DNA from 4 places in the Sodalis sp. RH14 genome. Region 1 is predicted to be linked to each of the others. Evidence: predicted binding sites of a transcription regulator. Region 1 holds the regulator's gene; each other region holds the start of a gene.

Region 1 (3,160 bases):
ATCCATGTAACTCTCGCCCAATCCCAAAGATCCATCCTGCAATACGCGCTTAAAAAATCCCGGATTCTTGATTCGGATATCAAATGGTCTTGAACCATTGAGTTCAATACCGGCTTCAGAGAGCAATTCATGGACGATACGGTACCAATCATTATCATGAAAGCTCAGGTCTTCAACGCACGAGGAACTCATAGCTTCTCCATCACCTTTCTTCTGCAGTGCCCCGTCAGGAAAAGCACTCACCATGCCTGCGGGCTTTATAAGAATCCACGGTTATCCGTGGTGTCTGAAGTATCACCATCAACAGAGGAATATAAAGTAAACCTTAGACTGCGACTTAGCCGGGCGCTTTATAAAAGGGTGATGTCATGTTGGAAAACACGACATACTTTTATACAAATTTATTAGACAACTCGTTATAATTGTTAACGATATTGAGTATAAGCCTGCATTTTAATTTAGACAATAGCTAACGCGCTAATGTATTTCCCATTATAACTTAATGATTTCTCGCTGAAACAATAACTCTTTGCGCAGAGATCATTATATGAAAAATCTTGTGTCCGAGGCGGACGGCGCTTTACATAGCAACAGACCCTGGAGGCGCCAGCCCGTTGCCCGGGCCTGGCGCGTGGCCTTAAGCGGGGAAGGGACCGTCTGCGACCGAACGGCGTTCAATCAGCGACGGATGGACTTCGATGGTTTTGGCGTTCTCGCGTTTGCTGGTAATCCTATCGAGCAGCATGGTAAGCGCCGCCTCGCCCAAATCCTCTTTAGGCTGATGGATGGTGGTCAGCGCCGGGCTGAAAAAGCACGAATTGCGCACGTTGTCGTAGCCGATGATAGAAATATCCTCAGGTACGCTCAGGCCCATTTCATTAATGGCGCACAGTGCGCCCATGGCCATAATGTCGCCGCCGCAGAAGACCGCGGTGGGACGCGGCGTTTGCGCCAGGATTTGTTTCATCGCCAGGTAGCCGGATTCAGGCTCGAAATTGCCTTGCACAATCCAGCGGTCGTTTAACGGGATGCCGGCCTCCGCCATGGCATGCAGATAGCCGCGGTGGCGGCCGCCGCCGGTGTTGCGCGCCAGCTGTCCGGGAATGGCGCCGATGGCGCGATGGCCGCGTTTAAGCAAATATTGCGTCGCCATATAACCGCCGGCAAAGGCGTTATCGATAATGGTGTCGGTAAAATCACGGCGAGCCTCACCCCAATCCATGACCACCATGGGGATATGCTGATATTCCTCAAGCATATCCAGCAGCGTTTCGGGATACTCGGCGCACATCACCAGCAGGCCGTCGACGCGCTTTTGCGCCAGCATCGCCAGATAGGCGCGCTGTTTTTCGAGATCATTGTGCGAATTGCACAATATCAGGGTATAACCGCGAGCAAAGCAATGGTGCTCAATCGCCTCGATAATTTCGGCGAAATAGGGCGCCTCGCTGGTGCTGGCGAGCAGGCCGATGGACTTGGTGCGATTGACCTTCAGGCTGCGCGCCACGGCGCTGGGTGAATAATGCAGTTGTTTAATGGCGTCCAGCACGGCAATTTGAGTGTCTTGCGCAACAAAACGGGTTTTATTGATCACATGCGAAACGGTGGTTGTCGATACATTAGCGCGTTTTGCCACATCTTTAATGGTTGCCATGCCTTTGATACTCCCGTACGCCCTGGCTGGAATAATGTCTGTCGAAGGCGCAAGCACTTTCCGACGCTGTGGAATTAACCGTTAATTTTCGTTCATCCCGCGCCAAAGTGAAAGTGTTAAATGTGGCGGCTACAGGTTGGGAGCAAGCTTTTTCATCGCTGTTATGGCAAACTGACGATAACTGCTCTGCGGGCCGGTGGATAAGGCCGGCGCCCTGGTTTACGTTAAGGAGATAGAATGGACAGCGATTTAAAAATGTCGTTACTGACCACGGTGTTCTCGCTGCTGGTGATTATTGTCTTCAGCTTTACCGCCGTCATGAACTGACACCCTCTCGGTTCAGATATAAAAAAGAGGAGCCTTGGCTCCTCTTTTTTTTCCGGCGCGCCTTCAGCGGATATTTTTCGGCGTGACCACCCGGCGGGCGCCCACGTAATGATCCTGCCAATAATCCTCACTCAGATAGCTGATACGGATATCGCTGCCGGTGCGGGGCGACTGGATAAAGCGACCATTGCCAAGATAGACGCCGACGTGATCCGCCGCGCCGCGATTGGAAATATGGAAAAAGACCAGGTCGCCGCTTTCCAGCTCGTCTTTCTTAACCGGCGCTGCGTCGCGCAGGTGGTACATTTCGTTGGCGGTGCGCGGCATATGGATGCGTACCACATCCTTGTAGGCGTAATAAATCAGGCCGCTGCAGTCAAAGCCGGTATTAGGCGACATGCCGCCCCAACGGTAAGGCTTGCCCATTTGGGAGAGGAGTTTATTCATGGCGGTAAGCTTGGCGGTCTGGTAGCGTTTCTTATGGCTCTCGCTCATCTTTATCGGCTGATCGTTGGCCACCAGTTCTACCGCCGCCTGATCTTTTATCATCCGGTGCCGGCCGTAACCTTTTTTATAGCCTTTTTTCGGCGGAGTGAAGGAGGCTATTTTTTTCGTCGCCGTGGTTTTTGATGCCTTGGCAAGAGGGGACGTTTTGCTTTTCTTCGCGCCGGTTTTCGCCACCGCGGGTTCCAAAGGCCGTTTCACGCCGGCTTTTTCATGCGCCGGTTCCGGCGATTTTTTAATGCTGGCTTTTTCACTGACGGCGGGCGCGCTGGCGACAGGTTTGCTTTTCTTGGCTATTTTTACCGGTTTGCGTTTGCGCCGGTCGCCGGTTTTTGCCGCCGCTGCCTGGGATTTGCGCTGATCGGCATTGACGCCGGCGCTCGGCGCGGCATGTGCCAGGTTCAAAAACAACTGGGTAAAAAGCAACACAAAAAGCGTAAAGCATAAACGCATGATAAACGCTATCCTTATGTGGCCCAAAATAGGGGGTTATCAACACCTCACAGGAATTTAAGCTATTTACCTCGTCATTGCATCATCAATTCACTACTTATTGTGTATAAACGTGAATAAGTTCGATTTTGCTGCATTTAACAGCGTTCAGCGGCGCTTTATTCAACATATTTTGAGGGTGTGCACCGAATGTTTCAGCCCGTTTTGTTCGGCGGCAGGGGG
Region 2 (3,160 bases), 2.9 Mb from region 1:
GTGACTAACCGGCTAACCCAGCCGGCGCCCCAGGTGGTTTGCAGCAACACGTAGATCAGGATAATTATCAATAGCACTATCAAAAGTATTGATAATAAGAGTTTCCCAATAAATTTCATTGCTCAAATCCATCGCTGTCATAAAGGTTACCCAGTTTATGCCGTAATTAACGGGGCTTCTCAATAGCCAATGTGCTTCAGACAAAAAAAAGCCGCCGTATTGATACGGCGACCGCAAAAAAATGATAGCTAACTAATTAATTATGTTCCGGCGGGAACAATAAATTCAAGATGATGGCGGTAATGCCGCCGGCGGCAATTCCGGAGGACATCAGGGTCTTCAGCCACTGCGGCGCGAACTGCAAAATCAGCGGCTGCTGCGACACGCCCAGCCCTACCGCCAACGATAGGGCGATAATCATAATGGCGCGGCGATTAAGCCGTTCACGGGATACGATACGTACGCCGGACGCGGCGATGGTGCCGAACATGACGATAGTCGCGCCGCCCAGCACCGGCTCGGGAATATGCTGTACAAAGCCGCTGACCACCGGAAACAGCCCCAGCGCAATCAGCATCAGCGACACCACAAAGCCGACATAGCGGCTGGCGACGCCGGTCAGTTGGATGACGCCGTTATTTTGACCGAAACAGGAGTTTGGGAAAGTGTTGAACACGGCCGACAGCATTGAATTCAGGCCGTTGGCCAGCACGCCGCCTTTCAGGCGCCGCATATAGATGGGGCCGCGTACCGGCTGTTCCGAGACGTCGGAGGTGGCGGTAATATCGCCGATGGTCTCCAGCGAAGTGACCATAAATACCAGCATCAGCGGGATAAGCAGATCCCAGTCAAAACCCAGGCCGTAATACAGCGGGGTCGGCACCATGATTATGGATTGCGCCGGCGCGGGAGCGGTCTGCGGCAACATGCCCATCATCCAGGCCGCCAGATAGCCCACCGCCATGGCGATCACCAGCGAGGCGACCCGCAGATAGGGATTGCGCTGACGATTGAGCAGGATGATGACCAGCAGCACCACGCCCGCCAGCATCAGGTTTTTCGGCGCGCCGAAGGTATGATCGCCCATGGCGGCGAAACCGCCGCCGATGGAAGTCAGGCCGACCTGGATCAGGGAAATGCCGATAATCATCACCACGATACCCGATACCAGCGGCGTAATGATGCGCCGGGCCAGGTGCAGCACGCGGGATAATAAAATTTCCGTGCAGGACGCCACCATCAGCGTGCCGAACAGGGCCGCCATCATCGTGGGCACATCGGCGCCGCCGTTTTTCAGCGCCAGGCCGCCCATGATAAGCGGCGTGACAAAGTTAAAGCTGGTGCCCTGGATGGACAGCAGGCCCGATCCCACCGGTCCCCAGGTCTTGATTTGCAGCAGTGAGGCCAGGCCGGAGGCAAACAGCGACATGCTGATAATATGCTGCGTGTCCTGCGCCGGGAGCCCCAGCGCCTGGCAGATTAACAGGCCGGGCGTAATCACGGCGACAAACATGGCCAGCAGATGTTGGCAGGCGGCAAACAGGGTTTCCGCCAGCGGCGGACGATCGTCGAGGTGATAAATCAGCTCGCTTTTGGCAACGGGAATCGGCGCGTCATCAACGTCAGTGGCTGGCATGGTCATGGGGGGAAACATTCCTGGGCGGCAAAGGAGGCATTTTAATCATCCTGTTTTTAAAAGCAAACGATTGCTCGCGACCTGCGCCCGCGCCGGTTGATATAGGTCAATGCCGGCGCAGATTTCAGGCCGGCGCCCCGGGTGCCGATGCCGGCGGGAGTGAACAAGAGGGAATACTTATGGCTCAGGCGTTGGTATAGCGCACGCGCTCCGGCATCCAGCGCTCAATCAGCGCCTGGGCGGCGGCGGGATAGTGTTGGTGGATATGGCGCGCCAGCCGCTGGACTTCCGGGATCATGGCCTGGTCGCGCAGCAGATCGGCCACTTTGAATTCCGCGTTGCCGGTCTGGCGCGTGCCCAGCAATTCCCCGGGGCCGCGGATCTCCAGATCTTGTTGCGCGATGATAAAACCGTCGTTGGTATCCCGCAGCACCTGTAGACGCCGCTGCGCGGTTTTGCTCAGGGGCGATTTATAGAGCAGCACGCAGTGCGAGGCCACCGCGCCGCGCCCCACGCGGCCGCGCAGCTGATGCAGCTGCGCCAGTCCCAGGCGTTCCGGGTTTTCGATAATCATCAGGCTGGCGTTGGGCACATCGACGCCGACCTCGATAACGGTGGTCGCCACCAGCAAGTGAACCTCACCGGCCTTGAATGCCTGCATAATCTGCTGTTTTTCCTGTGATTTCATGCGCCCATGCACCATCCCGACGGTCAGCTCCGGCAGGGCGGCGGCGAGCCCCTCCCAGGTGGCCTGCGCCGCCTGGGCTTCCAGCAGATCGGATTCCTCGATGATGGTGCAGACCCAATAGGCCTGGCGCTGCTCCTGTAAGCAGGCTTGGCGCACCCGCTGGATGACATCTTCGCGCCGGGTGTCGGGAATGGCCACCGTGGTCACGGGCGTGCGGCCGGGGGGCAGCTCATCGATAACCGAGGTATCCAGATCGGCGTAGGCGGTCATGGCGAGCGTGCGCGGGATGGGGGTGGCGGTCATGATGAGCTGGTGGGGATGGAACCCCTGCGCCAGGCCCTTCTCCCATAATGCCAGGCGCTGATGCACGCCAAAGCGGTGCTGCTCGTCGATAATCACCAGCGCCAGCCCCGAGAATTGCACCTGTTCCTGGAAAATGGCATGGGTACCCACCACCATCGCCACCCTGCCGGCGGCGATGGCATCTTGCTGGGCAATACGCGCCTTGCCTTTTTGTTTGCCGGCCAGCCAGCCCACCTCAATGCCCAATGGCTCAAACCAGTTGCGAAACGTTTGCGCATGCTGCTCGGCCAGCAGTTCGGTGGGCGCCATCAAGGCCACCTGCTTGCCCTGGGCAATGGCTCGCAGCGCCGCCAGGGCCGCCACCAGGGTTTTACCCGAGCCGACGTCGCCCTGCACCAGACGCATCATCGGCACGGGTAGAGCCAGGTCGCTCTCGATTTCCGTCGCCACCCGTTGCTGGGCGCCGGTGGGCGCGAAGGGCAGCCGGCCGAGGAATTGCTGCTTGAGATGATGATCGGCGGTCAGCGCCAGCG
Region 3 (3,160 bases), 3.0 Mb from region 1:
TATTTTAAAGTGAAAAGATATCCGCAAACCGCATACAAGTTTTTTCTGATGAATAATCATCGAAAAATCAACCTTCGCTTCAAGAAAAATAAATTTCATGTCGAAAATTTTAGGGAAAGGATTAACGATCTCCTTAAGATTGGCATGAGCGGCCGGGGGGGACTCAGGCCGCGTAAGCATGCTGTGGATATTCTCAAGGACCTGGATGGGTTCGACCTTGAACAGGCCAAAACACTGCTGTCTCAATACCATTTCCCCCAGGAGGGACTGTTTAACGAATATTCGTTTGCCTTACATATTGAACAGTTTAGTGAAATTCCTCCCTGGGCAAAACGGTTTAAAATTGATGAAAGCGCCGTCAATGTGGCGCCGGCGCAAGGGCGGAAAGTGCCTGTGTTTGATCCCGATGACGAATCCGTTAACCTTGAACTCCTGCTCGGTACGCAGATTGGTGAAGGTGATTACGGTATCGTTTTCCAGGATGGCCAGGATCCCAATTGGTATATCAAGATGATGCGCCCACATCCGGATGGCGACGCCGATATAGATATTGAAATGTTGGCGGAAAAGGAGGCTGAAAGCTTTCGTTTATATTATGGCCCGGAATCGGCAAAGGTATTTGCTGATAATGATGGTAATTTTTATAACAGAATGTACAAAATTCCCGGCATAACGTTAGATTCACTTCCCGAGGGCTCCCTGCCGCACGATGCAGTTGAACGCTTTGTCGATATGCTGGAAAAACTAAATAATGTCAATATGATACACGCTGATCTCCATGGGGCGAATATGTTGTGGGATGCAGAAAGTGAAATGTTTTTCCCCATTGATATCATTGATATTAAGAAAGATTTTTTTCGCAGCGGCAACGACTATAAACACAGTCTAAACATGCGTGGCGAAGAAAGATGGGACGATGTGATTTATGAGATCAAACAAAAGATGGCGCCCTGAGGCCATGGCAAGGATGCGGCCGCTCTTTATCCGGCGATAATGAACAACGCGCCGGTGGTCACGCCAGCCGCCGCCGTGCCGCCTGGTCCAGCGAAACGTTTCGATGGCGATCACATTTTTGATGTTTCCCGCTTGTGGCTTGGCCCGTTTGTGATTATTTTCAGCCCAGCGAAACGTTTCGCTGGGAGGATCTGCCAATGAAAAAAGGATTACTGCTCAACGCCGAGGTTTCCGCGTTGATTTCCCGCTTGGGGCATACCGATGAAATCGTCATTGCCGATGCCGGGTTGCCCATACCCGCGACAGCCGCCAGGATCGATCTGGCGTTGACCCAGGGCGTGCCGGGTTTTTTACAGGTGTTCGACGTCGTGGCCAGTGAGATGCAGGTGGAAAGGGCGATAATCGCCAGCGAAATGGCCGCCCATAATCCCGCGCTGCACCAGGCGTTGCTGGCCGGGCTGTCCCAGCTGGAGCAAGCGCAGGGCAATACCATCGTCATCGACTATATCAGCCATCAGGCATTCAAAGCGCAGACCGCCCATAGCCGGGCCGTTATTCGCAGCGGGGAGTGCTCGCCCTTCGCCAACGTTATCCTCTGCTCCGGCGTCACCTTCTGAGGCATTTATGCAACCCTTACTGCAACTGAGCGGGATAGACAAGTCGTTTCCGGGCGTCAAAGCGCTTTCCGGCGCGGCGCTGACCGTGTATCCCGGCCGCGTGATGGCGCTGGTGGGGGAGAACGGCGCCGGTAAATCCACCATGATGAAGGTGTTGACCGGGATTTACAGCAAGGATGCCGGTACGCTCATATTTATGGGAAAGGAAGTTGCCTTCAGCGGCCCCAAGGCGTCGCAGGAGGCCGGTATCGGTATCATCCATCAGGAACTTAACCTGATCCCTGAACTGACGATCGCCGAAAATATCTTCCTGGGGCGCGAATTCCTTAACCGTATCGGCGGCATCGACTGGAAGCGGATGTATCGCGAAGCGGACCGACTCCTGGGCCGCCTGAACCTGGGCTATAGCAGCCACCGGTTGGTGGGGGAATTATCGATTGGCGATCAGCAGATGGTGGAAATCGCCAAGGTAATCAGCTTTAAGTCGCAGGTGATCATCATGGACGAGCCCACCGATGCGTTAACCGATACGGAAACGGCATCGCTGTTCAGTGTGATAAACGAACTGAAGCAGCAGGGGTGCGGCATTGTCTATATCTCCCATCGGCTAAAGGAAATTTTCGAGATCTGCGACGATGTCACGGTGATGCGCGACGGGCAGTTTATTGCCGAACGGCCGGTAAACGAGCTGCAGGAAGACAGGCTGATTGAAATGATGGTGGGCCGCCGCCTGGAGGAACAGTATCCGCGCGTCACACAGCGTCCGGGCGAGGAGCGCCTGCTGGTCAGCCACCTGTCGGGCCCCGGGGTGCATGACGTCAGTTTCTCCCTACGCCAGGGGGAAATCCTGGGCTGCGCCGGGCTGATGGGCGCCGGCCGTACCGAACTGATGAAAACCCTCTATGGCGCCGCCAGGCGCACCGGCGGCAGCGTGACGCTCGACGGACGTGCCGTGGTCGCCAGGTCGCCCCAGGACGGGCTTGCCAACGGCATTGTCTATATTTCCGAGGATCGCAAGCGCGACGGACTGGTGCTGGGCATGTCGGTAAAGGAAAACATGACTTTAACCGCCCTGCGCTACTTTAGCCATCAGGCCGGTTGGCTGAAACACGCCGACGAGCGGGTGGCTGTCGGGGATTTTATCCGTTTATTTAATATCAAAACGCCGTCGATGGAGCAGCCTATCGGCCTGCTGTCCGGTGGCAACCAGCAAAAAGTCGCCATTGCGCGCGGCCTGATGACACGCCCTAAGGTGCTGATCCTGGATGAGCCGACCCGGGGCGTCGACGTGGGCGCCAAGAAAGAGATTTACCAGTTGATCAACCAGTTTAAACAGGAAGGGCTCTCCATCATCCTGGTGTCCTCCGAGATGCCGGAGGTCCTTGGCATGAGCGATCGCGTCATGGTGATGCATGAAGGCCGCTTAAGCGGCATATTCCCCATCGAACAGGCCACCCAGGAAGTGCTGATGGCCGCGGCCGTCGGCAAGCTTTATCGTACCCAGCAGGAGAATCAGTAATGAATTCCCGGACTATCCCCGTTAAACGCGGCATCAGCAAAGCCTGGCTGCTGGAGCAAAAATCGTTGAT
Region 4 (3,160 bases), 1.3 Mb from region 1:
GCGGCCGGGAAGAATAACAGCTGGGAGGGCCGTTACTCGGCCATCCGAAGCGTAATTAACTGCGGGCCGCCGACGCGGGTCAACGCCGCGCCGTGCGCAGCGCTTAGCCCATGCGGTAATTCGGGGATTCTTTGGTGATGGCGACGTCATGGACGTGGCTTTCCTGAATACCCGCGCCGCTGATACGCACAAATTCAGCCTTGGTGCGCAGCTCGTCGATAGTAGCACAGCCGGTCAGGCCCATACAGGAGCGCAGCCCGCCCATTTGCTGGTGGACGATTTCCTTCAGGCGGCCTTTATACGCCACCCGGCCTTCGATACCTTCCGGCACCAGCTTGTCGGCAGCGTTGTCGGTCTGGAAATAGCGATCGGAGGAACCTTTGGACATGGCGCCAAGCGACCCCATGCCGCGGTAGGATTTAAACGAACGGCCCTGGTAGAGCTCGATTTCACCGGGGGATTCCTCGGTGCCGGCCAGGAGCGACCCGACCATGACGCAGGAGGCGCCGGCGGCGATGGCCTTGGCGATATCGCCGGAGAAGCGGATACCGCCGTCGGCGATAACCGGGATGCCGGTGCCTTCCAGCGCTTCCACCGCATCGGAAATGGCGGTGATTTGCGGCACGCCCACGCCGGTGACGATACGGGTGGTGCAGATGGAGCCGGGACCGATGCCCACTTTAACCGCGCTGACGCCCGCCTCGACCAGCGCGATGGCGCCGGCGCCGGTGGCGATATTGCCGCCGATAATCTGCAGGTCGGGATATTTGGCGCGGGTGGCGCGGATACGTTCCAATACGCCCTCGGAATGGCCGTGGGAGGAATCGATCAGCAATACGTCGACGCCGGCGGCGACCAGCGCGTCGATACGCTCTTCGTTACCGGCGCCGGCGCCTACCGCCGCGCCTACCCGCAGGCGGCCGTGCTCGTCCTTGCAGGCGTTGGGCTTGCGCTCCGCTTTCTGGAAATCCTTGACGGTAATCATGCCGAGCAGATGGAAATGCGCATCCACCACCAGCGCTTTTTCCACGCGCTTTTCATGCATTTTCTGCAGCACGACTTCGCGCGCCTCGCCTTCTTTTACCGTGACCAGGCGCTCTTTCGGCGTCATGACCGCGGTAACCGGCTGGGACAGGTCGGTGACAAAACGCACGTCGCGGCCGGTGATAATGCCCACCAGCTCGTTGTCGTCGGTGACCACCGGGTAGCCGGCAAAACCGTTACGGGCGGTCAGTTCCTTTACCTGAGATAAGGTGGTGGCGGGAGTAACGGTCTTGGGATCGGTGACCACGCCGCTTTCGTGTTTTTTCACCCGGCTGACTTCTTCGGCCTGGCGTTCGATGGACATATTTTTATGGATAAAACCAATGCCGCCTTCCTGGGCCAGGGCGATAGCCAGGGGCGCTTCAGTCACGGTATCCATGGCGGCGGAGAGCAGCGGAATATTCAGGCGTATTTTTTTAGTCAGTTGCGTGCCGAGTTCGGCCGTGTTGGGTAACACCGTGGAATGTGCAGGTAACAGGAGGAGATCGTCGAACGTTAGAGCTTCTTTTGCGATACGTAACATAGCAATATCTCACCAGGATGAATGTATAAAATATTGCCGTGGCATTATACAGAACGTAACCGGTTGCCTCCAGCACTTTTTAAAAAAAATGCTTGATCTGCGCTGAGCGATAAGTAATATCAATCGATTAACCCTTATTTATAGAAGTTGATCTGGCTCACATGTCTTCACCGCCCACCGCCTTGATTTTTACCGTCTCCCGTCTTAACCAGACGGTGCGCGAACTGCTGGAAGGCGAAATGGGCCAGGTCTGGCTGACCGGCGAAATCTCCAACTTCTCGCAGCCCGCCTCCGGCCACTGGTATTTTACGCTGAAGGACGATCGCGCCCAGGTGCGTTGCGCGATGTTTCGCAACAGCAACCGGCGGGTAACCTTCCTGCCGCGCAACGGCCAGCAGGTGCTGGTGCGGGCGGCGCTGACGCTGTACGAACCGCGCGGCGAATACCAGTTGGTAACCGAAAGCATGCAGCCCGCCGGCGACGGCCTGCTGCAACAGCAATTCGAGCAGCTTAAGCAGCGCCTGTCCGCCGAAGGTCTTTTTGACAGCATCCATAAGCAGCCTTTGCCCAGCCCGGCCCGCCGGGTCGGCGTGATCACCTCCGCCAGCGGCGCGGCGCTGCATGATATCCTCAATATTCTGCGGCGCCGGGATCCCTCGTTGCCGGTGGTGATTTATCCCACCCAGGTGCAGGGCCAGGACGCGCCGGCGCAGATCGTGCGCGCCATCGAGGCCGCCAACCGGCGCGGCGAGTGCGACGTGCTGATCGTGGGCCGCGGCGGCGGTTCGCTTGAAGATCTCTGGGGCTTTAACGATGAGCGGGTGGCGCGGGCGATTTTTGCCAGCCGCCTGCCGGTGGTGAGCGCGGTCGGCCATGAAACCGATGTCACCATCGCCGATTTTGTCGCCGACCTGCGCGCCCCTACCCCTTCGGCGGCGGCGGAGCTGGTCAGCCGCAATCAGCTGGAGCTGGCGCGGCAATTACAGTCCCAGCAGCAGCGCCTGGAAATGGCGATGGACTATTTTATGGCACAGCGCCAGCAGGTCCTGACCCGGATGCAGCACCGCCTGCAGCAACAGCATCCGCACCTGCGCCTGGCGCGCCAGCAAACGGCGCTGATAAAACTGCGCCGCCGGCTGGACGACAGCCTGCAGGGGCAGTTGCGCCAGGCGCGCTTACGCCAGGAGCGTTTGCTCCAGCGCCTGGGCCAGCGGGCGCCGCTGCCGCGCATTAATCACGCGCAGCAGCGCTTACAGTCTTTAGGCTACCGGCTGCGGCAGGCGATCGGCGGCCGCTTGAACCAGCAGGGGCACATACAGGCGCTGCGCTACCGGCTGGCGCAGGGCATCACCCGGCAGTTAAGCGGGGAGCAGCGGACCTTCGGCATGCTGTGCTCCCAGCTGGAAGCGGTCAGCCCGCTGAAAACGCTGGCGCGCGGGTTCAGCGTTACCACCGATACCAGGGGGGCGCTGGTCAAACGGGCCCGGCAGGTGAAGGCGGGGGATATCCTGTCAACACGTCTGGAAGACGGGCGGGTGGAAAGCCAGGTGCTGAGCGTCACGCCCGCCGCGGCGAAATCCGCGCGGCGCGCCA

What was found. Region 1 encodes PurR, which represses purine synthesis genes. Its sites were predicted from a motif close to CANGCAAACGTTTGCNTG; they were not measured.
Region 2: the regulator PurR is predicted to act here: its motif matches at 1,696-1,713, upstream of ACL2XQ_RS26490 (nucleobase:cation symporter-2 family protein).
Region 3: the regulator PurR is predicted to act here: its motif matches at 1,121-1,138, upstream of rbsD (D-ribose pyranase).
Region 4: the regulator PurR is predicted to act here: its motif matches at 1,620-1,637, upstream of guaB (IMP dehydrogenase).

What each region holds. Positions count from the first base shown of each region.
Region 1 is NZ_CP178739.1:2,924,910-2,928,069, forward strand. Features, by position in the region: gene cfa (cyclopropane fatty acyl phospholipid synthase) at 1-192, opposite strand, end outside; gene purR (HTH-type transcriptional repressor PurR) at 638-1,654, opposite strand; gene ACL2XQ_RS13350 (YnhF family membrane protein) at 1,892-1,981, shown strand; gene ACL2XQ_RS13355 (NlpC/P60 family protein) at 2,045-2,938, opposite strand.
Region 2 is NZ_CP178739.1:5,825,030-5,828,189, forward strand. Features, by position in the region: gene ACL2XQ_RS26485 (AsmA family protein) at 1-119, opposite strand, end outside; gene ACL2XQ_RS26490 (nucleobase:cation symporter-2 family protein) at 257-1,636, opposite strand; gene recG (ATP-dependent DNA helicase RecG) at 1,821-3,160, opposite strand, start outside.
Region 3 is NZ_CP178739.1:5,930,198-5,933,357, forward strand. Features, by position in the region: gene ACL2XQ_RS26970 (hypothetical protein) at 1-954, shown strand, start outside; gene rbsD (D-ribose pyranase) at 1,152-1,571, shown strand; gene rbsA (ribose ABC transporter ATP-binding protein RbsA) at 1,579-3,090, shown strand; gene rbsC (ribose ABC transporter permease) at 3,090-3,160, shown strand, end outside.
Region 4 is NZ_CP178739.1:4,241,048-4,244,207, forward strand. Features, by position in the region: gene guaB (IMP dehydrogenase) at 104-1,567, opposite strand; gene xseA (exodeoxyribonuclease VII large subunit) at 1,729-3,160, shown strand, end outside.